One region of the Streptomyces sp. NPDC101490 genome, then DNA from elsewhere that is predicted to be linked to it. Evidence: riboswitches for the same ligand, from Rfam matches in the RefSeq annotation. Region 1 holds a riboswitch; each other region holds the start of a gene.

Region 1 (9,361 bases):
TCGACGCCCTGCCGGGCGGCCGCCACGGCCTCCGCGGCGACCTCGTCCATCTCGGGGGCGAGGCGGGCGAGGACGGCGGTGGCCTGGTAGGGGTCGAGGCCGAGGAGGCGGACGACGGCGGTGGCCGGTCCGCCCACGGTCTCGTACACGACGCAGTGGGCGGCGTCCCCGGGGCCGAGCCCGGCGGCGCGGGCGGCGGTGCCGAGGACGACGGGCTGATGGGCGCCGCGCGGGAACAGCGCGGCCAGCGCGTCGAGTTCGGGGCCGGGCCAGGCGGCGCGGGCGGCCCGCATCATCTGGCGGCCGAGCCTGCGCGCGGCGGCGCGCAGGGCGGGCGAGGGGGTGCGGGCGTCGGCCGCCGCGTCGAGTCCTGCCGGGTCGAGTCCGTGCGCGGCCCCGGCGGCCAGCGCGGCGGAGGTGAGGCCGGTGGTGCGCAGTCGGCCGCGGCAGAAGGACTCCAGTCCCGCGGCGTCCCGGATGCGTCCGGCGCGGACGGCGGCCTCGGCGCCGCCCGAGTGGGCGTGCCCGCCGGCGGGAAACCGTCCGTCGGCGAGCACCAGCAGTGCGGAGCGTGTCATGGAGGGGGCGCCGTCAGAAGAGGAAGTAACGCTGGGCCATGGGCAGTTCGGCGGCGGGTGCGGGTTCGACCACTTCGCCGTCGATGCTCACCGAGAAGGTGTCGGCGTCGACCTCGACCCGGGGTACGGCGTCGTTCTCGACCATGTCCGCCTTGGTGACCCGTCGGGTGGAGCCGATGGCGGCGAACTCCTTGTGCAGTCCGAGCCGCTGCGGGAGGTCGTCCTCGATGGCCGCCTGGGCGACGAAGTTGATCGAGCCCGCCGCCGCCGCCCGGCCGAGCGCGCCGAACATGGGGCGCGGCAGCACCGGCTGCGGGGTGGGGATGGAGGCGTTGGCGTCGCCGAGCTGCGCGTACGCGATCTGTCCGCCCTTGATGACGAGGAGCGGCTTCACGCCGAAGAAGGCGGGTTCCCACAGGACCAGGTCGGCGAGCTTGCCGGGTTCGACCGAGCCGATGACATGGCCCATGCCCTGGGCGACGGCCGGGTTGATCGTGTACTTGGCGACGTAGCGGCGGGCCCGGTGGTTGTCGGCGCGGCCGTCGCCGGGGAGGGCGCCGCGCCGCTTCTTCATGACGTGGGCGGTCTGCCAGGTGCGCATGATCACTTCGCCGATGCGTCCCATGGCCTGGGAGTCGGAGGAGATGATCGAGATCGCGCCCAGGTCGTGCAGGACGTCCTCGGCGGCGATGGTGGAGGGCCGGATGCGGGACTCCGCGAAGGCGAGGTCCTCGGGGACGGCCGGGTTGAGGTGGTGGCAGACCATCAGCATGTCGAGGTGTTCCTCGATGGTGTTGACGGTGTGCGGCCGGGTCGGATTGGTGGAGCTGGGAAGGATGTTCGGCTCCGAGACCACGGTGATGATGTCGGGGGCGTGCCCGCCGCCCGCGCCTTCGGTGTGGTACGCGTGGATGGTGCGCCCGGCGATGGCGGCGAGGGTGTCGCCGACGAAGCCCGCCTCGTTCAGGGTGTCGGTGTGGATGGCGAGCTGGGCGCCCGTCTCCTCGCAGACGCCGAGGCAGGCGTCGATGACGGCGGGGGTGGCGCCCCAGTCCTCGTGGATCTTGAACCCGAGTGCTCCGCCGCGCAGTTGGGAGTGCATGGCCTCCCGGGACATGGTGTTGCCCTTGCCGAGCAGACCGATGTTGACGGGGAAGGTGTCCAGCGCCTCGAACATCCGGGCCATGTGCCAGGGGCCGGGGGTGATGGTGGTGGCCTTGGTGCCCTCGGCGGGACCGGTGCCGCCGCCGACGAGCGTGGTGACGCCGGTGGCGAGGGCCTGCTCGACCACGGTCGGGGAGATGAAGTGGACATGGGTGTCGACGGCGCCCGCGGTGACGATGCGGCCGTTGCCGACGATGACCTCGGTCTCGGGGCCGATCACCAGGCCGGGGTGGACGCCGTCCATGGTGTCGGGGTTGCCGGCCTTGCCGAGGGCGACGATCCGGCCGTCCCTGATGCCGATGTCGGCCTTGACGATCCCCCAGTGGTCGATGACCACGGCGCCGGTGATGACGGTGTCGGGGGCGCCCTCGGCGCGGGTGGTGCGGGCCTGGCCCATCGACTCGCGGATGACTTTGCCGCCGCCGAAGACGGCTTCGTCCCCGGCGCGGCCGGGGCCGCCGCTGCGGTCCTCCTCGATCTCGACGAAGAGGTCGGTGTCGGCGAGCCGGAGGCGGTCGCCGGTGGTGGGGCCGAACAGGTCGGCGTAGACGGCGCGGTGCAGATCAGGCACGGGAGTCCTCTTCGTTCGCGTCCAGGGGCCCCGCGGTCTCGCCGCGCAGACCGGGGACGATCCGGCGGCCGGTGAGGGGGACGAGTTCGACCTCGACGGGGATGCCGGGTTCGAAGCGGACGGCGGTTCCGGCGGCGATGTGCAGCCGCTGTCCGCGCGCGGCGGCTCGGTCGAACTCGAGTCCGGGGTTGACCTCGGCGAAGTGGTAGTGGGAGCCGACCTGGACGGGCCGGTCGGCGGCGTTGAGCACGGTCAGACGCGTGACGGGGCGCCCCTCGTTGAGGGGGACGGGGCCGTCCGCGTACAGGATCTCTCCGGGGATCATCGGCGGCGGTCCGTTCAGACGATGGGGTCGTGGACGGTGACGAGCTTGGTGCCGTCCGGGAAGGTGGCCTCGACCTGGACGTCGTGGATCATCTCGGGGACGCCTTCCATGACCTCGTCGCGGGTGAGCACCTCGCGGCCCGAGGCCATCAGTTCGGCGACGGTGCGGCCGTCCCTGGCGCCTTCGAGGACATGGGCGGTGATCAGTGCGACGACCTCGGGGTGGTTGAGTCGCACACCGCGCGCCCTGCGCTTCTCGGCCACGTCCGCGGCCACATGGATGAGCAGGCGTTCCTGCTCGTGCGGGCTCAGTTGCACACTTCCACCTCACAGTCGTCTGCCGGGACGGGACCCGGACAGCTGCGGACCCTACCGACCTTCAACACCTTGTTGAAATGCTGGAACGCGGTGCAGCGGCAGACATTGCACGTTAGGGCGGAAGTTTTTCCGGCTGGTTAACTACGCCTTTGCGATCGCATGATCATCGGACCGCCGACGGCCTCCACGGAACCGGCCCCTCCCCCTCCCTGACGGGTTGACATCCGGCCGTGTCGCGTCGAGGGCCGGACGGCCGACACGCGTCGCAGATTCCCTCCCCCGTTCGGAGTAGCCGCCGAGTCGATGTTCAGACCGGTCAACTTGCGCCACTGATGTACGCATCTGGCGGAATCGAACGTTCCATCGCTGGTGCGGGACTCGCCGGGGGTATCTCCGATGATCACGAAACCCTCCTGTCCACCCGAATGGATCAGTCGTGAGGAGCCTCACATATCGCCGTTTCCGCTCGGATTTCAGCCCCGGTGTGGGTCAAGATCCCTGTCGACGACAAGCCCCCGCCGCCGCGGCGGGGCGGTCCGGGCGGACGCCGAGTCCTGCCGCTGTCCCGGACGTCTGGTCGACAGGATTGGACCGGCAGGAGTGGAGGACCCGATTTTTACGGGGCGAACGCGCTGTTTCCCACAGCGGGGCCGCCCCTTGGGGTGAAGCCGCAGCCGCGGCCGGGCATCTTCGCCTGCCCGAACCCGACAGGTCATCCTTCACAGGCGGCTGACGAAGGGTTGCGCATGACTGCGCAGATGCACGTCCCGTCCCTGCTGTCCCGGGTCGGAGCCGTCTCGGCTCTCACTCTCGCCGCCGTCGGCGGCACGCTGCTCGCACCAGGTGCGGCGCCGGAGGCCCAGGCAGCGACGAACTACGCGAACAAGGCACTGAGCGTCGCCGCGTCCAAGAAGGGAGCACCGTACCGGTACGGGAGCGCCGGACCCTCCAGGTTCGACTGCTCCGGTCTGACGCTCTACGCGTACCAGAAGGCGGGCAAGTCGCTGCCCCGCACCGCGCAGCAGCAGTACAACAGAACCACACGCGTCTCCGCCGCCTCACGGCAGAAGGGGGACCTGGTCTTCTTCCACTCCGGCGGAAGGGTCTACCACGTGGGCATCTACGCCGGGAGCGGCAAGATCTGGCACTCGCCCAAGACGGGGTCCTGGGTGAAGCTCGACAAGATCTGGTCGTCGAAGATCTACTACGGCCGCGTCCGCTGACCCGGCGGAACCGACGGCCCGTCCGTGAGCCGGTCCGGCGGAACTGACGGCGCCGGTCCGTGAGCCGGTCGGGCGGAACCGACGACCGGTCCGTGAGCCGGGCCGTGCGGGATGCGGTGGCGCCGCCGCATCCCGCACGTCCCCGGACCGCCCCTGGCGGTACGGCCCCGGCGACCGCGCGTCCCCGCGGCAGCCGCCCCGGGTCGCCGCGCCCTCGCGGCCCCGCTACGACCGGACCGGGCGGGGCGACGGGTCCCGCCCGGGCGGGGTGTCGGCTCGGCGGACGGCCCGTCCGGGCCCGGCGGACCCGCCGCCCGCGCGGGTCCGTCAGCGGTCGGTCGGCGGGGCCGGGGTCCACGGGAGGGAGATCCGGACCGTCTTGCCGCCCTCCCGGATCGGGGTCACGGTGAGACGTCCGCCCGCCTCCGCCGCGAGGACCCTGACGATGACCATGCCCCTGCCGTTGTCCTGCTGGACCGCGGCGGGCAGACGGCGCGGCAGCCTCGGATGACTGTCGGTGACACCGATGTACAACTGCTCCTCCCGGTCGAGCCGGAGGCCCACCGTGAAGGTGGGCGACTGGCCGAGGGTGTGCAGCACGGCGTTGGTGGCCAGCTCGGAGACGATGATCCGGATCGCGTCCGCGGTCTCCGTGGCGTCGTCCAGGCCCCAGCCGCCGAGAACCTCCGCCACGAACCGCCGGGCCGTGGCCACCGAGGCGGGTTCGCTCGGCAGAGTGACGGATGCTTCCTGCTGGTCTGCCATGGCGGCGCCGTCCCTTTCCCGCCGGGGCCGCTGCCCCGGATCGCACTGCGCGCCAGACTGCCACCGATCGGGCCGCGCCGGGAGACGTTCTCCCAAGATATGTCCCCATCTGTCGCCCGAAGCGGTGAACGCGAAGGCCCCGGGACACACCGGGCCGCCGCCCGCCGGGTCAGCCGGCCGGTGCCGTCCGCAGGATCGTTTCCACCGCGTACGCGATCCGCTCGTCCGTCAGATCCGCGCGGGCCGTGAGCCGTAGCCGCGAGACGCCGTCGGGCACGGAGGGCGGCCGGAAGCAGCCGACCGAGAGCCCCCGCTCCCGGCAGTCCGCCGCCCAGCGCAGCGCCGCCCCGGGGGAGGGCGCGCGCACCGAGACCACGGCCGCGTCGGGCCGGGCGGCCGTCAGACCCGCCCCGGTGAGGAGCCGGTGCAGGGTGGTCGCGACCGTGCGGGCCCGCTCCGCGAGCCCCGGTTCGGCCGCCAGCACACGCAGGGCCGCCAGCGCGCCACCGGCGGCGGCCGGGGCGAGACCGGTGTCGAAGATGAAGGTGCGGGCCGCGTTGACCAGGTGCTCGATCACCCGGGCCGGGCCGAGGACCGCGCCGCCCTGGCTGCCGAGGGACTTCGACAGGGTGACGGTGGCCACCACGTCCTCGTCGCCCGCGAGCCCGGCCTCGTGGAGGGCCCCCCGGCCGCCGTCGCCGAGGACGCCCAGGCCGTGGGCGTCGTCCACGACCAGACCGGCGCCGTGCGCGCGGCAGGCGGCGGCGAGCGCGGACAGCGGCGCCCGGTCACCGTCGACGGAGAACACGGAGTCGCTGACGACCAGGGCCCGCCGCCCCGGATGCGCGTCGAGGGTCTTGCGTACGGCCTCCGGGTCGGCGTGCGGGACGACGGCGGTCTCGGCGCGCGCCAGACGGCAGCCGTCCACGATCGAGGCGTGGTTGGAGGCGTCGGAGACGATCAGGGCGTCCCGGCCGCCCAGCGCGGTGAGCGCGGCCAGGTTGGCGGTGTAGCCGGAGGAGAGGACGAGGGCGGCCTCGAAGCCGCAGAAGTCGGCGAGTTCGCGTTCCAGCCGGGTGTGCAGCCGGGTGGTTCCGGTGACGAGCCGGGAGCCGGTGGAGCCCGCGCCCCAGCGGCGCGCCGCCTCGGCCGCCGCCCCGGTCACCTCGGGCCGTCGGGTCAGGCCGAGGTAGTCGTTGCCCGCCAGGTCCAGGAGGTCGGACTCGGCGGCGCGGGGGCGCAGCACCCGGACGAGACCGGCGTCGGCACGGCGGCGCGCCTCGGCGTCGGTCCAGTCGAACGCGGTGCGGCGCGGGCCCGCGGCCCGGGTACCGTCGGCCTGTGACATACGGCGTTCCTTTTGTAGGCAGCGCACAGACCCTAGCCAACGGAGGCCGGGGTGGGGATGTGGTCATCCACACACCTCCTTCGGAGCCGTTTGTTCGGTTCCTCCTTGGCCCGGGGGCGGGCGGTAGGACAGGATCAGCGGTTATGGACCTGCTGAACACGCTGGTGGAGAAGGGGCTGCGGCGCGAGCTGCCGACCCGTGGAGAAGCACTCGCCGTCCTGGCGACCTCGGACGACGAACTGCTCGATGTGGTGGCCGCCGCGGGCAAGGTGCGCCGCCAGTGGTTCGGGCGCCGGGTGAAGCTCAACTACCTGGTGAACCTGAAGTCCGGACTGTGCCCCGAGGACTGCTCGTACTGCTCGCAGCGGCTCGGCTCCGAGGCCGGGATCCTCAAGTACACCTGGCTGAAGCCGGACGAGGCCTCCCGGGCCGCGGCCGCGGGTGTCGCGGGCGGCGCCAAGCGGGTGTGCCTGGTGGCCAGCGGCCGCGGTCCGACCGACCGGGACGTCGAGCGGGTCGGCAGGACCATCGAGGCCATCAAGGAGGGCAACGAGGGCGTCGAGGTGTGCGCCTGCCTCGGGCTGCTCTCGGACGGGCAGGCGGAGCGGCTGCGGGAGGCGGGCGCCGACGCGTACAACCACAACCTCAACACCTCCGAGGGGACGTACGGGAAGATCACCTCCACCCACACCTACGCGGACCGGGTGGACACCGTCCGCAAGGCGCACTCCGCCGGGCTCTCCGCCTGCTCGGGGCTGATCGCGGGCATGGGCGAGAGCGACGAGGACCTGGTCGACGTCGTGTACGCGCTCCGCGAGCTGGACTCGGACTCCGTACCGGTCAACTTCCTCATCCCCTTCGAGGGCACCCCCCTGGCCAAGGAGTGGAACCTCACCCCGCAGCGCTGTCTGCGCATCCTGGCGATGGTCCGGTTCGTCTGCCCCGACGTCGAGGTGCGGATCGCGGGCGGCCGTGAGGTGCACCTGCGTTCGATGCAGCCGCTGGCCCTGCACATCGCGAACTCGATCTTCCTCGGCGACTATCTGACCAGCGAGGGCCAGGCCGGGCAGACCGACCTGGACATGATCGCGGACGCGGGCTTCGAGGTGGAGGGCGCGGGCACGACCACGCTGCCGCGGCACCGCGCGGACGCGCTCGCGGCGGCCGGGGGCGGCTGCGGGACCGCCGCGTCCGGCTGCGGCCCGGCGGACGCGACGGCGGACGGCGCGGCGGCGGGCGGCTGCGGCGGGCACGCGGGGGCGGGCGGCGGCTGCGGCCCCTGCGGCGGGCACACCGCGCCGGAGGCGCCCGCGCCGAAGGAGGCCAGGACCGACCTGGTCGCCGTGCGCCGCCGGGGCGCGGGCACCGACCTCGCCCCCAACGCCTAGGAACCACCGTGCGCAACGACGAACTCGTCGCCCTGGACCGGGCCCACGTCTGGCACCCCTACGGCCCCATGCCGGGCCGTACGGACCCGCTGGTCGTGGCGTCCGCGTCCGGGGTGCGCCTGCGGCTCGCCGAACCCGCCGAGGGGCACGACGAGCTGATCGACGGCATGGCCTCCTGGTGGTCGGCCGTCCACGGCTACAACCACCCGGTGCTCAACGCGGCGGCCCACGACCAGCTCGGCCGGATGAGCCACGTCATGTTCGGCGGACTCACCCACGAGCCCGCCGTCCGGCTCGCCGCCCGGCTCGTCGAGATCACCCCCGAGCCGCTGCGGCACGTCTTCCTCAGCGACTCGGGCTCCGTCTCGGTCGAGGTCGCCGTCAAGATGTGCCTGCAGTACTGGCGTTCGCTCGGACGGCCCGAGAAGCACCGGCTGCTCACCTGGCGCGGCGGCTACCACGGCGACACCTGGCAGCCCATGTCGGTGTGCGACCCGGAGGGCGGGATGCACGAGCTGTGGACCGGCGTGCTCCAGCCGCAGGTGTTCCTGGACGCCCCGCCCGCCGCGTACGAGGAGGAGTACGCGCGGCGGCTGCGGGAGGGCATAGCGCGGCACGCGGGAGAACTCGCCGCCGTGATCGTGGAGCCGGTGGTGCAGGGCGCGGGCGGGATGCGCTTCCACCACCCCGACTACCTGCGGGTGCTGCGCGAGGCCTGCGACGCGCACGACGTGCTCCTCGTGCTCGACGAGATCGCCACCGGGTTCGGCCGCACCGGCACGCTCTTCGCCGCCGGTCAGGCCGGGATCTCCCCCGATGTGATGTGCCTGGGCAAGGCGCTGACCGGCGGATACCTGTCGATGGCGGCGACGCTCTGCACCGGCCGGGTCGCCGACGGGATCTCCCGGGGCGAGGTGCCCGTACTGGCCCACGGGCCTACCTTCATGGGCAACCCGCTGGCGTCCGCCGTGGCCCTCGCCTCGATCGACCTGCTGCTCTCCCAGGACTGGGCGGGCGAGGTCGAGCGGATCGAGGCCGGGCTGCGGGAGGGCCTGGCGCCCGCCGCCGCGCTCCCCGGGGTGCGGGAGGTGCGGGTGCTGGGCGCGATCGGCGTCGTCCAGCTCGACCGTCCGGTCGACATGGCGGCGGCGACCCGCGCCGCCGTCCGGGAGGGCGTCTGGCTGCGCCCCTTCCGGGACCTGATCTACACGATGCCGCCGTACGTGACGGGCGACGAGGACCTGGCCCGGATCTGCGCCGCCGTCCTCGCCGCCGCGACGGCGGGCTGAACGGAAGGACCGGTACGTCCATGGGAATCGTCGTCGTCAGCGGTACGGGCACGGAGATCGGCAAGACGGTGGTGACCGCGGCGGTGGCCGCCGTCGCGGGCGCCGCCGGACGCTCGGTCGCCGTCCTCAAGCCCGCGCAGACCGGCCTCGGGCCGGACGAGCGGGGGGACGCCGACGAGGCCGTCCGGCTCTCGGGCGCCGCCGTCTCCGCCGAACTGGGCCGTTTCCCCGAGCCGTTGGCCCCCGGCACGGCGGCCCGGCGGGCCGGGCTCGCGCCGGTGGGCCCCGGGGAGGTCGCGGCGGCGGCCCGGAAGCTGGCCGCCGAGCACGACCTGGTGCTCGTGGAGGGGGCGGGCGGGCTGCTCGTCCGCTTCGACGAGGAGGGCGGCACCC
Region 2 (9,361 bases), on a different contig from region 1:
GGTGTGGGCGCCGCCCTTGCCGCCGACCTCGCCGAGTTCGGCCTCGACCCAGACGCCGTGGCGGTGGCAGTGCTCCACGACCTCGCGGGTCGCGGCGACGTTCTCCGCGTAGGGGAGCTTCGAGGCGTCGAACATGACCGAGCCGAGTCCCAGGGCCACGGCCTCCCGGACGAGGTCGGGGTTCTCGGCGTGGTCGAGGTGGACGGCGACGGGGGTCTTGGCGGCGCGGGCGACGGCGAGGGAGGCGAGCGCGACCGGCTCCAGGGCGCCGTGGTAGCGGACGGTGTTCTCGCTGATCTGGAGGACGACCGGCCGGTCGGCGGTCTCCGCTCCGGCGACGATGGCCTGGGCGTGTTCGAGCTGGAGGACGTTGAACGCCCCCACGCCGGTGCCCGCCGCGCGGGCACGGCGGACGATCTCATCGGTCGGCGTCAACGGCATGCTGCTTCTCCGGGGTGGCGGGTGCGGGCGGCGGTCAGGCGGCGGGGTCGGTGAGGACGACCGAGCGGGTCAGGTTCCGGGGGGTGTCGGGGTCGAGGCCCTGGGCCTCGGCGACGGCGACGGCGAGCCGCTGGGCCCGGACCAGGTCGGCGAGCGGGTCCAGGTCGCTCTCGGAGAGGGTCCCGCCGACCTTGCGGACCTCGTCGGCGAGTCCGGCGGGCAGGACGCCGAAGCCCCAGGTGACACGGCCGGGTCCGGTGATGCTGATGGGGCCGTGGCGGTACTCCATCGCGGGGTAGGCCTCGGTCCACGCGCCGGCCGCCTCGCGCATCTTGAGGCCTGCCTCCAGGGCGAGTCCGTAGGTCCAGCCGGTGCCGAGGAAGGTGAACTGCTCGGCGGTGCGCACGCTCTCGTCGAGCGGGGACCCCAGGGCCTGTTCGGCGTCCCGTGCGGCGTCCTCGACGGTGGCCACGCCCTCGGGCAGCGCGTCCTCGGCCTCCAGGTGGGCGCGGAACAGGGCGATGACCGTGGTGGCGAAGCGGGTCTGGACCACGGACTCCTCGTCGGCGAAGTCGAGGACGGCGACCTCGTCGGCGAGGTCCATCACGGGGGTCGTGGGATCGGCGGTGATCGCGCCGGTGGGGACCGTGCCGCGCAGCCGGGACAGGACGGCCAGGACCTCGCTGGTGGTGCCGGAGCGGGTGATGGCGACGACCCGGTCGTAGTGGCGTCCGTAGGGGAACTCCGAGGCGGCGAAGGCGTCGGTCTCGCCGTGGCCGCCGGACTCGCGCAGTTCGGCGTAGGCCAGGGCCATGAACCAGGAGGTGCCGCAGCCGATCACCGCGACCCGCTCGCCGCGCCGGGGCAGGGCGGCGGTGTGCTGCGGGAGGGTCCGGGCGGCCTGCCGCCAGGTCGTCGGCTGGGAAGCGATCTCCACGGCGGTACGGGTGGTACTCATGACCGGTCTCCTTGCAAGAAGGGGGCACTGTGGTGATGAAAGTTGTTCGAAGTCGGGGCCATTCAAGCAGAAACATGCATTCTGTTTCCAGATCCACGGCGGGTCGGCGGATAGAATCGGACGCGCGCACGATCCCGAGGGAGGGACCCATGTCCAAGCACGAGCGGTGGAACACGCTCCTCGAACTCCTGGCCTCCTCGGGGAAACTGGAGGTGGAGGAGGCGGCGACGACGCTGGACGTCTCCGCCGCCACGATCCGCCGGGACCTCGACGAGCTCGCGGAGCAGCAGCTGCTCGTACGGACCCGGGGCGGCGCGGTCGCACACGGCGTGTCGTACGAGCTGCCCCTGCGGTACAAATCCACGCGGCACGCCCCGGAGAAGCGCCGGATCGCCGAGGCGGCGGCCGATCTGGTCGCGCCGGGCGAGGTCGTGGGGCTCAACGGGGGCACGACCACGACGGAGGTGGCACGGGCGCTCGCGCTGCGGTTCGCGAGCGGTCGCGCGGAGCTCCCGGGAGCGACGGCGTCGCCCGGTCCCGCGCTGACGGTGGTCACCAACGCGCTGAACATCGCGGGCGAGCTGGCGGTGCGCCCCCAGATCAAGATCGTCGCGACCGGCGGGGTGGCCAGGCCCCAGACGTACGAGCTGGTGGGACCGCTGACGGTCGGTGTGCTCAACGAGGTCGTGCTCGACGTGGTGGTCCTGGGGGTCGACGGGGTCGACCCCCAGTTGGGCGTGATGGCCCATCAGGAGGACGAGGCGAGCATCAGCCGGCTCTTCGCCGAGCGCGCCAGCCGGGTCGTGGTGGTGACCGACTCCTCCAAGATGGGCCGCCGGGCGTTCGCCCGCATCTGCGGTCTGGACCGCGTCGACCTCCTCGTCACGGACACCGGCATCGCTCCGGAGGCGGTGGCGCGGCTCACCGAGGCGGGCGTGGAGGTCCGTACCGTCTGAGCGGGCCGGGCCGTCGAGGCGCCCGGCCCGGTACGCGACCGGGCCGGGCACCGGGAGGACGGCCCCGCGGTTCCGGCCGAGCAGCACCTCGGCGGGTCCCGTGACGTTCACGATCCGCTCGAACGTCCACCGTCCGGACGACCCGTGGACGTACACCGTCCCGGCGGACTCGACCCGTGAGGGACACTTCGACGGCGTCGCGCACCAGAACGGCCGGTACGGCTCCACCGTCCTCGCCGACCCTCGACGGGACCTGGTCGCGCCGGCGCACCGGCCACATCGAGACCGGGGAACCGAGCGTCAGCTGCTGATCCGGGGCGGCTCAGCGTCCGGCGAGCGCGGCGCGGCGGATCGTGGCGTCGAGCAGGGCCACCGCATCGTCCGCCGTGCGGCCGGGAGCCCGGTTCCACGGCCCGATCAGCTCGTGCCATCCGCGTGAGCGCAGCTCGGTCATGATCCAGGCGGCCGCCTCGTTCATGGTCGCCCCGCCGCCGTATCCCAGGCGGTGGGCGGCGAGCAGGGCGCCGCACACGCACCGGGCGCCCCGGGCGTCACGCAGCCGGTACGGGGTGTTCTGCCAGCCCCATTCCGTCAGGACGAGGCGGGCGTAGCCGAGGTGGACCGAGGGGCGGAGCTCCGGGCTGCCGATCCGGCGCCAGGCGTGCAGCCGGTCGGGCAGGACGGCTCCGATCCGGCCGGGGAGGCGGCGCTCGACGGGCGGGGGTGGGGGCAGGGCGCCGAGGGCGTCGGTGACGAGCCGGTCCACCGGGACGGTGAGCAGCCGCCGCCACGCCTCGGGCCCCACGCCCTCGCCGGGCGGGGGCGCGAGGCCGGGTACGCGGGCGGGCGAGGGGCCCGGCACGGGCGGCAGCGGAGGCGCGGCCGGGGCCGCGGGCAGGGCCGGGGCTAGGGCCGCGGGCAGGGCCGGAGTCGCGGCGGGCGGGGCGGCGGTCCACTCCTCGACGATCCGCTGCCAGACGGCACTGTCGTGGAGGGCGGCGGCCTCGCGGTCGAGGGCGTCGGGGCTGAGCGGGGGGACGGTGGGTGGCATCCGGGGGCTCCTCGGTCGGGATCACTCTCATCTTTCACGCGGAATGCCCGTTTTGCCGCATTTGACACTCAATGCCCATCGTGGCGATGGGCCTTTACGCCACACTTCCCCATTAACGGAACTAAGGGTCATATGCGGACATCAGGTTCCGCGTGACGCGACTCACTACCCTCGCGGTGAACCGGGAGGCCAGGGGCTCCGGGCCCGTACCGGGCAAGGAATTCCCCGCCCGCCCGGATCGCGTTCGATCTTGAATCATCCGAATTCCGTGATCCTTTCCGCATTTCTCGCCACTGATCCTCTTGTTCCATGCCGCATGACTGCCCTACGGTCACCTGCATTCGAGCGGATCGCCGAATCCTGCCACCGTTCGAAACACTTCTCCTTTTCACCCGACGGCAGGAGCGGGGGACCCACGAATACGCCGACCCGGGAATCCGGGGCGGCTCGGGGTGCAGCCGCGTGCGCGCGGCCGGACATCTCCCGTCCGAACCCGACAGCTCACCCCGCAGGCGCCGGAGAGGAATCCGTCATGCCCGCTCAGAGCAAGCACCGCCGACCCCGCCGCTCCGTCTCCCGTGGCTGGGCGCTGATCAGCACGGGTGGAGCCGCCCTGGCCCTGCCCCTGATCGCCCCCGCCATGGCGGGCGCCGCGCCTGTTTCCGGCGTCCAGGAATCCGTCGCCCGCACCGCCGTCACCGCCCCGGCGGCCACCCCCGCCGCCCCCGCGAAGGTCCCGGCCGCTCCCGCCGACGCCCGCACCTACACGGTCGTCAGCGGCGACTCCCTTTCCCTCATCGCCCAGAAGAAGGGAATTCAGGGAGGCTGGGAAGGTCTTTACCGGACCAACAAGAACGTCGTGGGTGACAATCCGTCACTCATTCACCCCGGCCTTGAACTGACGATTCATCGGCTGTCCGCGAAGGCCACCCCCGCCGAGGCGCGGAAGGCGTCCGACTCGACCGAACGGGCGAACCGTTCCGAGAGCCGGGCCGTCCCCGCCGTGGCCACCGGCACCGGCGCCTCCGCCACCGGGGCGGTCTCCTCCGCCGCCACCGTCGCCCTGAAGGCCGTCCCGATCGCCGCCGCCCAGTACACCGACAACCTCGACGGCTGGATCCGGGAGTCCCTGGACGTGATGGCCCGGCACGGCATCCCCGGCTCGTACGACGGCATCCTCCGCAACGTGATGCGCGAGTCCTCCGGCAACCCCCGGGCCATCAACCTCTGGGACTCCAACGCGGTGGCGGGCACACCCTCCAAGGGGCTGCTCCAGGTCATCGAACCGACCTTCCTCGCCTACCACGTGCCGGGCACGCCCGTGGACCAGTACGACCCGGTCGCCAACATCACCGCCGCCTGCAACTACGCGGCCGACCGCTACGGCTCCATCGACAACGTCAACGGGGCCTACTGATCCCGTAGGTGCCCGGTGAACCAGGAGGTGGCGAGCCCCGCCACCTCCTCCAGGGCGCCCGGCTCCTCGAAGAGGTGACCGGCGCCCGGCACCAGGGCGAGCTCGCTCTCGCAGCGCAACAGCGACCGGGCCCGCCGGTTCAGCTCGACGACCCGTGCGTCACGGCCTCCCACGACCAGCAGCGTCGGGGCGCGCACCAGCCCCAGTCGTCTCGCGGCGAGGTCCGGCCGCCCGCCCCGCGAGACGACGGCGGCCACCCGGGAGGCGGGATCGCCCGCCGCCCACAGCGCGGCGGCGGCCCCCGTGCTCGCCCCGAAGTACCCGAGCGGCAGTCCGGCGCCCGCCGGGTCCCGGGACAGCCACTCCGTGGCCCCGGACAGCCGCCCGGCGAGCAGCGGCGCGTCGAAGACCAGCGCCCGGTCGGCCGCCTCTGCCTCGGTGAGCAGGTCGAACAGGAGCGTGCCGAGCCCGGCCCGGTTCAGCGCCGCCGCGACGGCGCGGTTGCGGGGGCTGTGCCTGCCGCTGCCACTGCCGTGGGCGAAGAGCACGACACCGGTGGCGTCCTCGGGCACCACGAGCCGTCCGGGCAGCTCACCACCGGGAAACGGAACACGGACGTCCCTCGCCACGGGCCCGTCCCGCACCACGCGTCCGTCCCCGCCCGGGACACCCGCACCGCCCGTGCCCCGCACCACTGGCCCGTCCCCGCCCGGGACCGCCGCACCGCCCGTGCCCCGGACCGTCCGGCCCTCCCCGTCCCGCACCACCGGACCGTCCGCACGCCGAGCCACCACGTCGTCCCGGCCCCGTACCGCCAGGTCGTCCGCGCCCCGGGCCACCGGCCCCCGCGCGGCCCGGTTCCGTTCCAGGCACGCGATCACCTCGGTGTCCGGGGTCTGTGAGAAGTCCCCGTAGAACTGTCCGATCGCGAAGAACAGATCCGGTGTCCGCACGCTCACCGTCTCGTCGGCCTCGCCGCCCAGCCGGGCCGCCCAGCCGCGCGGGGCGACCGGGACCGCGAGGACGATCCGGGCCGCTCCCCCGGCCCGCACCACCCGGCAGGCCGCGAGGGCGGTGGCCCCGGTGGCGAACCCGTCGTCGACGACCAGGACCGTCCGGCCCGCGAGCGGCTCGGACGGCCCGCTCCCCCGGTAGCGGCGGCCCCGCCGCTCCAGTTCCCGCAGCTCGCGCTCCTCCACCGCCGCGAGGTCCCGCTCCGTCACCCCGGCGTCCCGCAGCACCCGCTCGTTGAGCACCCGGACGCCTCCCTCGCCGAGCGCGCCCATCGCCAGCTCGGGCTGCCGGGGCACACCCAGCTTGCGGACCAGACAGACGTCGAGCGGGGCGCCCAGGGCGGCGGCGACCTCCGCCGCCACCGGGACTCCGCCGCGCGGCAGACCGAGCACCAGGACGTCCCGGCCCTTGAGGTGGTCCAGACGGGCGGCGAGCTGCCGCCCCGCGTCCGTACGATCGCCGAAGAACATCGCGCGCCGCCCTTCCGACCGCGCCGGCCCCGGGCGGGGCGGGGACCCCGCCTCCCGCCCGTGTCTCCTCCCTCCAGGGTAGGCACCGCCCCCGGTGGAACCGGATCACACCGGGAGAATCCGGCCCGGTCGTCTCAGCCGGGTCCCACCGGGCGAATCCAGCCCGGTCGTCTCAGCCGGGTCCCGCCGGGGCAGTCCGGCCCGGTCGCCTCAGGCCGCTCCGGCTTCTCCCGCCGCGCCCCGGACCACCACGACCGGGCTCTGCGCGTGGTGCAGCATCGCCTGGCTGACCGAGCCGAGGAGCAGGCCCGCGAACCCTCCGCGGCCCCGGGCCCCCAGGACCACCAGCTGGGCGTCGGCGCTCTCCGCGAGCAGCACCGACCGGGTCCGGCCCCGGACGAGCCGCCGTTCGACGGACACCTCGGGCCATCGCTCCCCGGCCGCCGCGAGGGCCTGGTCGAGGACCCTCTGTTCCTCGTCCCTGATCACCTCCTCGCCCTGGAAGAGCGGGGTGAGGTCGCCGGGACCCGTCCTCGGCGCCCAGGCGTGCACCGCGAGGAGTTCCGCGCCACGGGCCCGTGCCGTCTCGAACGCGAAGTCGACCGCGGCCCCGGAGTCCGGGGAGCCGTCGACGGCCAGCAGCACCGGTCCGCTGGGCCCCTCGCGCCCCCGGACGACGAGGACCGGGCACCCGGCGTGCGCGGCGAGGTGGACGGCGACCGAGCCGAGGAGCAGTCCGGTGAACGCGCCGACGCCCCGGCTGCCGACGACCACGAGGGCGGCGGAGCGGGACCGGGCGGCCAGGACGGTGAGGGGCTCGCCCTCGATGATCTCCCCTGTCACCTCGACGTCCGGGGCGCACGCGCGGGCGCGTACGACGGCCGTGTCGAGGATCTCCTGGGCCTGCTGCCTGAGGCCGCCGCCGGGCGGGCCGTACGGGGAGGGGCCGAGGGGGACGGGGAGCAGGGGCCAGGTGAAGGCGTGCACGACGGCCAGGCGCGCTCCGCGCGAGCGGGCCTCCCCCGCGGCGGTCTCCACCGCGTGCAGCGCGGACGCCGAACCGTCCACCCCGACCAGTACGGGGCCCCGGTCCCGGCCGCCGCCGCCCTCGTGTCGTGTGCCCGCGGTCTGTTCCGTCATCGTGCTCAGCCCTTCCGCTGCTCCGCCGGTGCGCTCGCGCACCCTGGTACCCGTCGGCTACCCGGCCACCGGAGCGGCACCCGGGACGGAGGTCCCGGGTCGCGCGGCAAAGGTCCCGTCAGTCGGCGAGGAACGCCTCGACGGCCTCGGCAAGAGGTCCGGGGGTCTCCTCCGGAGCGTAGTGACCGGCGTCCGCGAGGACTTCGAGGCGCGCCTCGGGATACCAGCGCAGCCAGGTCGACTCCATCGCCTGGCGGCCGAGGGCCGGGTCATGGGCGCCGACGACGAGCAGGACCGGGGTGGGGTTGTCGCGGACCCGCTCGTGGAAGTCGACGCGGGACCAGGAGTCCAGGTAGGCGCGGAAGGCGGTGGCGGAGGAGCGGCTGACGGACCGTTCCACGAGGGCGTCCAGCCAAGCGGGGTCACGGCGCCCGCCGGTGGTGTTGTCGATGATGGCCCGCCGTTTGGCCGGTTCCCCGGCGGCGCCCGCGAACAGTTCCCAGGTCTCGTCGTCGAGGGGGAACCCGGCGGCGGAGACGGGCGAGATGCCGATGATCGAGCGGACGCGCGCGGGGGCGTCGAGAAGCATCAGCTGCGCCGCCTTGCCGCCCATCGAGTGCCCGATGACGGAGAAGTCGTCCCAGCCGAGGTCGTCGGCGACGGCGAGGGCGTCGGCGGCGACCTCCTCCATGGTGAAGGCTCCGGTACGGTCGCGGGCCTCGCCGTAACCCCGGCAGTCGACGAAGGCGTACGTGCCCGCGTCCCCGTCCAGCCGGGCCCGCAGTGGGGCGAAGCTGGTGCGGTCGCCGAACCAGTTGTGCAGGACGAGAGCCCTGCGCGGGCCGGTGCCGTGGACGTCGTACGGAAGAACCTGGCCCGTCATCGTGCTCCCTGGTCGGAGTGGGGACCGTGCCGTACCGGGGCGACGGCGGTCGAGCACCGAGTGTGACCGGGCGACGGCACCCGGTCAACAGGGCCGCTCCCCGGGGGTCCCGCCGGGATGCGGGGCCGTTCCGGTCGGGCGCATCCTGGCTGTGTGACCACCCACGGCGCGTCCGGCACCGGACCGGCGGGCGGTACCGGGCGTCCGTCCGGGGACAGGGCCGCCGGCGGGCCCGCTTCCGCTCCCCTGGCCTGGACCCTCACGGAAGCCGTGCTGCGGACCGTGGAGGAGGTCGGCGGTTACGCGGGCGGGGTGTACCTGCGCTCCGGTACTCCGGGGCTGCTGCGGCTCGCGGTTCTCGTGGGGCTTCCTGGGCCGGTGTTCCGGCCGTGGTGGCGGATGCACGCCAACCGGCCGTTCCCGGTCGCCGAGGTGCACCGCTCGGGCCAGTCCGTGCACCTCGCCGACGTCGAGGAGGCCATGCGGCGCTTCCCCCAGCTGGTAGCGAACCTGCCCTTCCCGTTCTCCTCGCTGTACGCGCCGGTCGTCGCGGGCCGCGAACGCTTCGGCGTGCTGGCCGCGCTGCGCCCCCCGAGCCCCGGTGTCCCGGTGTCCCCCCGGGACCGCGCCCGGATGACCCGCCGGGCACGCCACCTCGGTGAGGCCCTGTCCGGTCTGGCCCGGCGCGGCACGACGGTCGAGTGGTCGGCCGACCCGGTCTGCGTCCAGCGGTCCACGGCGAGCGCGCCACCGGTCCGCTTCGGCTCCTTCGACTGGGACGTGGGCGCGGGCACGGTGACGATGGACCCCGGGCTGCTGCGCATCCTCGGCGCCGAGATGGCCTCGCCCTGCTCGATCGAGGAGCTGACGTCGCTGCTCGAACCGGAGGACGGGTACGCCCTGTGGGCGGCGGCCCGGCAGGCGACGGGGCCGGACGGCAGACCGGCGGTGCGCCGGATACGGCTGAAGGGCCCGGACGGCGGTCTGCACCTCCTGGAGGTCTCCACCCGGGCGCGCCGGGGGTCCCCCGC
Region 3 (9,361 bases), on a different contig from region 1:
CGCCCGGATCGAGCGGCTCGACCTCTCCATGGGGGTGCTCACCGACGAGGGCGCGACGGCGCTGCTCGAAGGGCAGCCGCTGACGCACCTCAGCCATCTCGACCTCTCCCACCACTACGTCTCGGACGCGGTGCGGCTGCGGGTGCTCGCCGCGCTCGAACCGCACGGTGTGACCGTCGATCTCAGTGACGCGCAGGAGCCGGAGGACGACGGCGACGGCGACGTCTTCCGGTACGTCGCGGTCGCCGAATGACCGCCCGCCCGCGCCTCGTGGTCGTCGGTGATCCGGCGGGCCGCCGCGTCGCGTTCTTCCAGGACGCCCTGCGGGCCGCCGGACTGCCCGAGGCGCGGGCGGTGTCCTGGCCCGAGGTGCTGCGCGGCACCGCGCGGTTCGCGGCGGGCGAGACCGTGCGGCTGGACTCGCCCGGGGAGGACCCGGAGGCCGACCGGCTGCTGCGGGGGCTCGACGATCCGGCGCGGGTCGAGGGCACCGGCCGCTGGTACGCGCGGTTCGTCGCCGCGGCGGCGGACCTCGGCCGGACCGTGGCAGCGGCGGGCGCCACGCTGGTGGACGATCCGGCGGAGCTGGCGGTCCTGTTCGACAAACGGCTGACCCACGGTCTGCTCCGTGCGGCCGGGGTGCCGGTGCCGGAGTCCCCGACGTCGGGGCCCGCCGCTCCGGCGGTGCGCGGCTGGGCGGACCTCAGGGAGCTGACCGGGCGGCCGGGGCTGCGCCGGGTGTTCGTGAAGCCCGCGCACGGCTCGTCCGCCTCGGGGGTCCTCGCGGTCGAGACGAACGGCGCGGGGCGGTGTCAGGCGACCACGTCGGTGGAGCGCGGGTCCGACGGGCGGCTGTTCAACTCGCTGCGGGTCCGGCGCTACTCGCGCGAGGACGAGATCGCCGCGATCGTGGACGCCCTGGCTCCCGACGGTCTGCACGTCGAGCGGTGGCTGCCCAAGGCGGCGCAGGGCGGCCGGGCGGCCGATCTGAGGGTGGTCGTCGTCGACGGGCGGGCCACCCACGCCGTCGTCCGCACCAGCCGCTCGCCCATGACCAATCTGCACCTGGGCGGTGCCCGGGGCGATCTGGCGGCGGCACGGGACGCGATCGCGGCGGCGGGCGGACGGTGGACAGACGCGCTGGAGGTGTGCGAGCGGGCCGCCGCCGTCTTCCCCGGCACCCGGTGCGTGGGCGTGGACCTGCTGCCCGGCTCGGGCTGGCGCCGGTTCGCCGTGGGCGAGGTCAACGCCTTCGGCGATCTGCTGCCCGGTCTCACCGGGCTGCCCGGCAGCGGAGCCGAGGGCCTCGACACCTACGCGGCGCAGGTCGCCGCCCAGTTCCCGGACTTCCGTCCACCGCAAGGTGCCCCGGCCCCGGGGCACCACGACCGCACCGCAGGAACGAGCACCACGTGAACGAGCACCATGTGAAGCAGCACCACGCGACCCGGCCCGACATGCCCCGGCCCGACATGAACGTGATCGTCGGAAGCCACGACCTGCTCCTGGTCACCCTCGACACGCTCCGGTACGACGTGGCGGCGGAGCTGGCCGCCGAGGGCCGCATCCCGCACCTGGCCCGGCATCTTCCCGGCGGGGTCTGGGAGCGGCGGCACGCGCCGGGCAGCTTCACCTACGCCTCTCACCAGGCGATCTTCGCGGGGTTCCTGCCGACGCCGACCGGTCAGGGGCCGCATCCGCGCCTGTTCGCGGCGCGTTTCGCGGGCAGCGAGTCGACCGCCGACGGCACCTGGGTCCATGACACCCCGGACTTCGTCTCGGGCCTCGCGGACGCGGGCTACCGGACGGTGTGCGTCGGCGGGGTCGGCTTCTTCAACAGGCGGCCGCCGCTCGGGAGCGTGCTGCCGGACCTGTTCCAGGAGAGCCACTGGGAGCCGTCGTTCGGCGTGGCCTCCCCGACGTCCTTCGAGTCGCAGGTGGCGTGCGCCGAGGAGGTCGTCGCCGCCCTGCCGCCCGAGCGGAAGCTCTTCCTCTTCGTCAACGTGTCGGCGCTGCACCAGCCCAACTGGTTCCATCTGCCCGGCGCGACCCGCGAGACCGGCGACTCCCGGGCCACCCACGCGGCGGCACTGGAGTACGTCGACCGGCACATCGGGCGGCTGTTCGACGCGATGAGCAGCCGCCGCCCGTGCTTCGCGGTCGTCTGCTCCGACCACGGCACGGCGTACGGGGAGGACGGGTACACCGGCCACCGTCTCGGCCACGAGGTGGTCTGGACCGTCCCGTACGCGCAGTTCGCGCTGGCGGGCCCCGGACAGGAGGCCACGGCATGACGGACGACGCCCTCCGCCCGTACCGCGCCTATGTGTACGCGTACCCGCACAAGACCTCGTACCGGCCGCTCCCCGGTCCGAAGCCCCCGCTCGCCGCGCTCTGGGCGGACGAGCCGAAGGACGCGCTCTCCCTCTACGCCCACATACCGTTCTGCGAGGTCCGCTGCGGGTTCTGCAACCTCTTCACCCGTATCGGCGCCCCGGACGAGCTGACCGCCCGCTACCTCGACGCGCTCGACCGCCAGGCCACGGCGGTGCGCGAGGCCCTCGGGGACGGATCACCGGTGCGGTTCGCCACGGCGGCCTTCGGCGGCGGCACGCCGACCTTCCTCACCGCCGCCGAGCTGGAGCGGCTCTGCGACATCGCGGAGAAGCGCATGGGGGCCGATCTGCGGGCGATCCCCCTGTCCGTGGAGACCTCGCCCGCGACGGCGACCGCCGACCGGCTCGCGGTCCTCGCCGAGCGGGGCGCGACCCGGCTCAGCATCGGAGTGCAGAGCTTCGTGGAGGCCGAGGCGCGGGCGGCGGTCCGGCCGCAGCGCCGCGCCGACGTGGAGGCGGCCCTCGGCCGCATCCGGGACACCGGCGTGCCGGTGCTGAACATCGACCTGATCTACGGGATCGACGGGCAGACGGAGCGGAGCTGGCGCGCCTCGCTGGACGCGGCCCTCGCCTGGGAGCCGGAGGAACTGTATCTGTACCCCTTGTACGTCCGGCCGCTGACCGGGCTCGGCAGGCTCTCGGCTGCCGGGCGCGGGGCTGCGGACCTGGAGTGGGACGCGCACCGGCTGCGCCTGTACCGGTACGGCCGCGACCATCTCCTGGCACGGGGCTACGCCCAGGTGTCGATGCGGATGTTCCGGCGGGTGGACGCGGCGCCGCTGGGTCCGGACGACCACGCCTGCCAGACCGACGGGATGATCGGCCTGGGCTGCGGGGCCCGGTCGTACACCTCGGAGCTCCACTACTCCTTCGACTACGCGGTGGACATGCGGGAGATCCGCTCGATCATCGACGTGTACACGGGGACGGCGGACTTCTCGCGCGCGGAGGTGGGCAGACGGGTGGACGCCGGGGAGGCCCGTCGCCGTCATCTGCTGCAGTCGCTGCTCCAGGCGGCGGGGATGCCGGTGGCGGGGTACGAGGAGCGGTTCGGTTCCTCGCCGTTCGCCGACTTCCCCGGGGAGCTGGCCCGGTTCGAGGCACGGGGCTGGCTGGACGCGGGGGCGCCCGAGGGGCTGCTGCGGCTGTCGCCGGAAGGGCTCGCGCACTCCGACGGACTCGGCCCCGAGCTGTTCTCCCCCGCCGTGCGGGCGGCGATGGCCGCGTACGAGCCGAAGTAGGGGGCGGCCGTGGACCTGACCCTGCTCTACCGGGGGCCGCTCGCCTCCTGCGACTTCGACTGTCCCTACTGTCCCTTCGCCAAGCGCCGTGACAGCAAGGAGCTGCTGCGTGCGGACCGGGCGGCGCTCGACCGGTTCACCGGGTGGGCGGCCGACCGGGCCGAGGACCGGCTGCGCGTGCTGTTCACCCCGTGGGGCGAGGGCCTGGTCCGGTCCTGGTACCGGCGGGCGCTGGTCGACCTGTCCCGGCTCGCGCACATCGAGCGGGTGGCGATCCAGACGAACCTGAGCTGCCGGACCGACTGGCTGGCCGAGGCGGACCGGGAGAGCGTGGCGCTCTGGTGCACGTACCACCCCGGGCAGACCCCGTACGAGCGGTTCCTCGGCAAGTGCGGGGAGCTGGCGGACCTCGGGGTCAGGTTCAGCGTCGGGGTGGTCGGGCTGCCCGAGCACCTGGAGCACGCGCGGCGGCTGCGGGAGGCGCTGCCGCCGCACGTGTACCTGTGGGTGAACGCGGCCGAGGGGCACACGTACACCGACGCGGAGGCCGCGCGGTGGACGGAGCTGGACCCCCTCTTCCCGTACAGCAGACAGCCGCACCGCTCGGCGGGGCTGCCCTGCCGCACCGGGGAGTCGGTGATCTCGGTGGACGGCGAGGGCACGGTCCGGCGCTGCCACTTCGTCCGGGCCGAGCTGGGGAACCTGTACGACGGTTCGTACCGTGCGGCCCTGCGGCCCCGCGCCTGCCCCCTCTCCGTCTGCGACTGCCACATCGGCTACGTCCACCTGGAGACGCTGCCGCTGTACGACGTGTTCGCCGGTGGGGTCCTGGAGCGCATCCCCGCCGCGGCGCCGCTCAGAGGGGCATGAGGTCCGGACGCTTGGCCTCGACGTGGTCGCCGGAGCTCTCGCCGCGCAGCCTGCGCCCGATCCACGGCACGAGGTACTCCTTCGCCCAGTGGATGTCGTCGCGCCGCACTTCGAGCGTGCCGCGCGGCGGGACCGGCGGCCAGGTCTGGTCCGGGTCGGCGGGCACCGGAAGACCGAGGACCTGGGCGGCGCGCAGCGCGACCCGGGTGTGGCCCTCGGCCGAGAGGTGCAGCCGGTCGTCGTCCCAGGCCCGCCGGTCCTGCACGGACCGCAGCGACCACAGGTCGAGGACCGGGCAGTCGTAGCGGTCGGCGATGGACCGGACGTGGGCGGTGTACGTGGCGATCTTGCCGCGCAGGTGCTTGAGCACGGGGATGTCACGGGTGTCGAAGCCGGTGGTCACCATGACGGTGCCGACGGCGGAGGTCAGGTCGGCGACGGCGCGCTCGAAGCGCTCGGCGACGTCGTCGGGGTCCGTGCCGGGGCGGATGATGTCGTTGCCACCGGCGCAGAAGGTCACCAGGTCGGGGGCGAGTTCCTTCGCCCGGGGGACCTGTTCCGCCACGATCTGGTCGAGGAGACGCCCGCGTACGGCCAGGTTGGCATAGCGGAAGGCGTCGTGCTCCGGCAGCTGGTCGGCGAGCAGTACCGCGAAGCGGTCCGCCCATCCGACGTACGTCCCGTCGGGTCCGGGGTCTCCGACACCCTCGGTGAAGCTGTCACCGATCGCCGCGTACGACCCGAATGCGTTCTTGTCTGTTGATCTCGAATCGTCTGCCACGGAGCGACATCCTTCCCTTTCGGATGTGACCTACGCGACCGTAAGGAGGGGTTGACGCCGGGTGACATATGACACCGATAAAGAAATTGCCAAGCCGGAATACGCCGGAGGCCCGGCACACGGGGGTGCCGGGCCTTCGGTGGGGCGGGTGCGTCAGACGGAGACGCCGTGCTGGCGGAGGTAGGCCAGCGGGTCGATGTCGGAGCCGTAGCCCGACGAGGTGCGGATCTCGAAGTGGAGGTGGGGTCCGGTCGAATTGCCGGTGGAGCCGGAGAGGCCGATCTGCTGCCCGCCGGAGACCGCCTGGCCCGCCGAGACGGCGAGCGAGGAGAGGTGGGCGTACTGCGAGTAGTTGCCGTCGGCGTGCTGGATGACGACCTCGTTGCCGTAGGCGCCGCTCCAGCCCGCCGAGACGACCGTGCCCGCGCCGACGGCGCGGACGGTGGTGCCGGAGGAGGCGATGAAGTCGACACCGGTGTGGTAGCCGGAGGACCACATGGAGCCGGAGGCGCGGTACGGGGTGGAGAAGCCGCCGCTGACGGGCTTGACCCAGCCGGAGGAGGAGGCCGAGGAGCCGGAGGACTGCGTCGTGGCCGAGCCGGAGTCCGGGGTGGTGGCCTGGGCCGCCGGGCGCTCGGAGCTCCGGCTGGTCTGCGTGGAGTCGCCGGAGCCCTGCGCGGGGGCCTTGTGCTCGGCCTTCGGGGCGGCCTTGGCGGGGCTCGCCGGGACGGCGGCGGGAGCGGTGCTCCTCGCCCCGAGGGTGAGCTTCATGCCGGGCAGGATGAACGAGGGGTTCTCGCCGACGACCTGGCGGTTGTCCGCGTAGAGCCGCTGCCAGCCACCGGTCAGGCGGTGCTCGGCGGCGATCTTCGAGAGGTGGTCGCCGCGGACGACGGCGTATGTCTTCGGCGTGGCCGGGGCGGTGACCGGAGCCGCCGCAGGGGCCTTGGCCTGGGCGGCGACGGTGACGGTCCGCGCGGGGGCGGTCGGGGCCGCCTGCTCGGCGGCGTGGGCCCCGGTGGCGCCGAGGAGCGGGAGGGCGACGACGGCGCCTCCCGTACCGGCGGCGGCGATGCCCCGGGTGAGGGGGTTGTTCCTGGGACGGCGGTGCTTACCCTTCGCGGGCATGGCGAATTCCTCTCCGGCGCCTGCGAGGTGAGCTGTCGGGTTCGGACGGGAGATGTCCGGCCGCGCTCTCGCGCGACTTCACCCCGAGCCGTCCTGCGTCGCGGGACCGGCGTACTTCATGGGTCCCCCGCTCCTGCCATGCATGGGATGAGTGGGAATTCCGGACGGTGGCAGGATTCGGCGGTCCGACCGGATTGACGGTGACGCTAGACGAGCGTTTCGGTGCGAACAAGCCGATGCTTTATCAGTTCCGCGCCCACTCGCCGCCGGGCCCGGAATTCCGGTCACCCTCCGTGGATGGCACTGCTTCGACTCCCTTTTTCCGTAGGGCGATTGCGTCGCGCGCCCGGGCACGATCCGTCACTTCTATGACGCTGCTCACGCTCCGATTCCCATCTCATCTGCAATCAGGGCGTGTTATCCGGAACGTGTGAATACGGACAGATCGCCCATTCCTATCCAGGGGGTGCGCCCCGTTCGTCCTGCCTGGATGATTGACCCTTGGAATCGGCCCCGTGCCGTACCCGAACGCCACTTTCTCCAGGAGCATCCGTGACGCAGCAGCTGCCGCAGGTCCCGCCCGTCGAAGCGAACGAGCCCGAGCTGGCCGAGGTCCGCAATTTCCGGGACGTGGGCGGCCTGCCGACGACGGACGGGCGCGCGGTGCGCTCCGGCCGCCTGTTCCGCAGCGGCCACCTCGCCCACGCGACCGAGGAGGACGCCGCCTTCCTCGCCTCGCTGGACCTGCACACCGTCTTCGACTTCCGCAACCAGGCCGACGTGCGCGTCGAGGGGGCGGACGTCGACCTTCCGGGCGTGCGCAACGTGAACATACCCCTGAACGACCCGGCCGACGGCAAGGAGTTCTGGCGGCTGGTGCGGGACGGGGACATCGCCCAGCTGCGGGAGATCCTCGGCGGGGACAAGGCCGCCGACCGGATGGCCGATTCCTATCGGAAGATGGTGGTCGAGCGGACCGCCGACCACAGCCGCATCCTGCACGCGCTCGCGGAGGACAGCGTCCCCGCGCTGATGCACTGCGCGGCGGGCAAGGACCGCGCCGGGCTCTCGATCGCGATCACCCTGCTCGCCCTCGGGGTCGAGCGTTCGGCGATAGAGGCCGACTACGTGAAGTCGAACGACCCGCACCGCCGGTACAAGGTGAGCCGCAGCTCCACCGCCTCGGACGCCATGTCGCCCGAGGTGATGGAGCTGCTGAGCCCGCTGTTCGACGCGCGGGTGGAGTATCTGCGAGGTGCCTTCGAGACGATCGAGGAGACCTGGGGCTCGGTGGACACCTACCTCGCCGAGGGCCTCAAGCTGACCCCGGAGACCCTCGGCCGACTGCGGGAGCGCCTGCTCACCGAGGTCTGAGCCGGACCCTCCGGGCCGCGCCGACTCCGTGGAGCGCGGCCCTGGCGAACCCGTACGGGCCCACCGCCTCTCGCCGACCGCGCCCTAGGGCCCGTCTGACAATTCCCGCCTGCCTCACGACGCCATGCACGCACTCTCGGCGCACCGTCCCCAGACCCACGTACGTCCAGTACGAGGGCCTGGGGCCAGCACGCCGAGAGCACGCACCTGACGCCGCGCGGCCGCCCTGCGGGCGACGACGGGAATTGTCAGACGGGCCCTAGTTCTGCCCGCCCATCATGAAGAGCAGGTACAGGAAGCCGGCGAAGAGGTGGCCCGCCACCAGGTAGGCGAAGAGGCGGAGCACCAGGCCCTTGGGGAACTTGCCCTCACCGCGCTCCTCGCCGGTGACCGCTGCGTGCTTCTCGGACATGTCGAACCTTTCGGAGGAAGGATCAGGCGGGGTCAGCGACGGTGCGGAGTTCCGTCGCCGAGGCACAGCTCGGCGACGGGGCTCTGCATCAGGGTGTGGACGAAGAGCAGCTCGGCCCCGCTGGAGGTCGCGGCGCCGATGCGGTGCGGGGTGAGCGAGTCGAAGTGCGCGCTGTCCCCGGGGTCGAGGATGTGGACGGCTTCGCCGAGCGCCAGGCGCACCCGGCCCTCCAGGACGTGGATCCACTCCTCACCGGAGTGGACCCGCACGATGTCCGCACGGGTGGCGTACGGCACGTGGACCCGCAGGCACTGGAGGGCGCGCCCGGCGCTGCCGGCCTGCCGGTAGATCCAGCCGTCCGCCTCGACGGGCTCGGAGCGTCCGGCGCGGACCACGGGGTCCCGTTCGGGGGGCGTCTCCCCCAGCAGCTCGGAGACCGTCGTACCGTAGATGCGGGAGAGGGCGAGCAGCATGGGCAGCGAGGGCTGCCGGTTGCCCGTCTCCAGCCGCGAGAGGTGGGCGGGCGAGAGACCGGCGCGCTGGGCGGCGGTCTCCAGGGTCAGTCCCCGGCGGCGGCGCAGGCCCCGCAGCTGCGGGGCGACGTCCGGCAGGACGTCGGGAAGGGCGGGGGCCGGGGTGTTGTCCCCGGGGACATGGTCCATGGGTCCATTCCGCCAGGATCGTGCCTCTGAGGCAAGTTTCTTGCCCCAGAGGCAAAAGCCCGGGGAGCGGGTACGGGCCCGGCCACGGAGAGATACGACCCCGGGGCCGGGGCCCGGCGACGCGCGGGTCAGCGCTGGGCGACCGCCTGTTTGACCAGTGTCCTGCCGAAGTCCCACATCAGCCCGCCACCGCTGTGGGCGTCGTCCATGACCGCGGTGAAGGCGGTGACGAACCGGTCCACGTCCGCCTCGTCGATGACCAGCGGCGGAATCAGTTTGATCACCTCCAGGCGGTCCCCCGAGACCTGGGTCAGGATGTGGTGGCGCTGGAGCAGCGGGACGACGACCATCTGGGCGAAGAGACCCTTGCGGGCCGCCTGGAGCATCGTCCAGCGCCCGCGCAGTCCCAGTGAGGACGGACGGCCGAACTCGATCCCGATCATCAGACCGCGCCCGCGGATCTCGCGCAGCAGCTCGTACCGGGGCACCAGCTCCTT

The links. Region 1 has a riboswitch for cyclic di-AMP ahead of ACIRQY_RS17320 (C40 family peptidase). Riboswitches for the same ligand answer to the same signal wherever they lie in the genome.
Region 2: another riboswitch for cyclic di-AMP. It lies ahead of ACIRQY_RS18410 (transglycosylase SLT domain-containing protein); the one in region 1 lies ahead of ACIRQY_RS17320 (C40 family peptidase).
Region 3: another riboswitch for cyclic di-AMP. It lies ahead of ACIRQY_RS01305 (peptidoglycan DD-metalloendopeptidase family protein); the one in region 1 lies ahead of ACIRQY_RS17320 (C40 family peptidase).

What each region holds. Positions count from the first base shown of each region.
Region 1 covers NZ_JBIWNI010000007.1:228,254-237,614, forward strand. The annotation lists gene ACIRQY_RS17300 (urease accessory protein UreF) at 1-578, opposite strand, end outside; gene ACIRQY_RS17305 (urease subunit alpha) at 592-2,313, opposite strand; gene ACIRQY_RS17310 (urease subunit beta) at 2,306-2,638, opposite strand; gene ACIRQY_RS17315 (urease subunit gamma) at 2,653-2,955, opposite strand; cyclic di-AMP (ydaO/yuaA leader) riboswitch at 3,516-3,698, shown strand; gene ACIRQY_RS17320 (C40 family peptidase) at 3,702-4,178, shown strand; gene ACIRQY_RS17325 (ATP-binding protein) at 4,506-4,943, opposite strand; gene ACIRQY_RS17330 (8-amino-7-oxononanoate synthase) at 5,113-6,291, opposite strand; gene bioB (biotin synthase BioB) at 6,435-7,679, shown strand; gene ACIRQY_RS17340 (adenosylmethionine--8-amino-7-oxononanoate transaminase) at 7,748-8,968, shown strand; gene bioD (dethiobiotin synthase) at 8,989-9,361, shown strand, end outside.
Region 2 covers NZ_JBIWNI010000008.1:180,848-190,208, forward strand. The annotation lists gene ACIRQY_RS18385 (ketose-bisphosphate aldolase) at 1-441, opposite strand, end outside; gene ACIRQY_RS18390 (sugar isomerase) at 476-1,399, opposite strand; gene ACIRQY_RS18395 (DeoR/GlpR family DNA-binding transcription regulator) at 1,549-2,355, shown strand; gene ACIRQY_RS18400 (hypothetical protein) at 2,456-2,794, shown strand; gene ACIRQY_RS18405 (hypothetical protein) at 2,678-3,406, opposite strand; cyclic di-AMP (ydaO/yuaA leader) riboswitch at 3,748-3,934, shown strand; gene ACIRQY_RS18410 (transglycosylase SLT domain-containing protein) at 3,939-4,823, shown strand; gene ACIRQY_RS18415 (phosphoribosyltransferase family protein) at 4,817-6,307, opposite strand; gene ACIRQY_RS18420 (universal stress protein) at 6,518-7,447, opposite strand; gene ACIRQY_RS18425 (alpha/beta fold hydrolase) at 7,566-8,330, opposite strand; gene ACIRQY_RS18430 (SpoIIE family protein phosphatase) at 8,484-9,361, shown strand, end outside.
Region 3 covers NZ_JBIWNI010000001.1:292,357-301,717, reverse strand. The annotation lists gene ACIRQY_RS01335 (STM4015 family protein) at 1-253, shown strand, start outside; gene ACIRQY_RS01330 (STM4014 family protein) at 250-1,416, shown strand; gene ACIRQY_RS01325 (STM4013/SEN3800 family hydrolase) at 1,473-2,294, shown strand; gene ACIRQY_RS01320 (STM4012 family radical SAM protein) at 2,291-3,637, shown strand; gene ACIRQY_RS01315 (STM4011 family radical SAM protein) at 3,647-4,507, shown strand; gene ACIRQY_RS01310 (SGNH/GDSL hydrolase family protein) at 4,494-5,288, opposite strand; gene ACIRQY_RS01305 (peptidoglycan DD-metalloendopeptidase family protein) at 5,442-6,416, opposite strand; cyclic di-AMP (ydaO/yuaA leader) riboswitch at 6,421-6,576, opposite strand; gene ACIRQY_RS01300 (tyrosine-protein phosphatase) at 6,969-7,790, shown strand; gene ACIRQY_RS01295 (DUF6126 family protein) at 8,050-8,202, opposite strand; gene ACIRQY_RS01290 (XRE family transcriptional regulator) at 8,235-8,864, opposite strand; gene ACIRQY_RS01285 (aspartate aminotransferase family protein) at 8,993-9,361, opposite strand, start outside.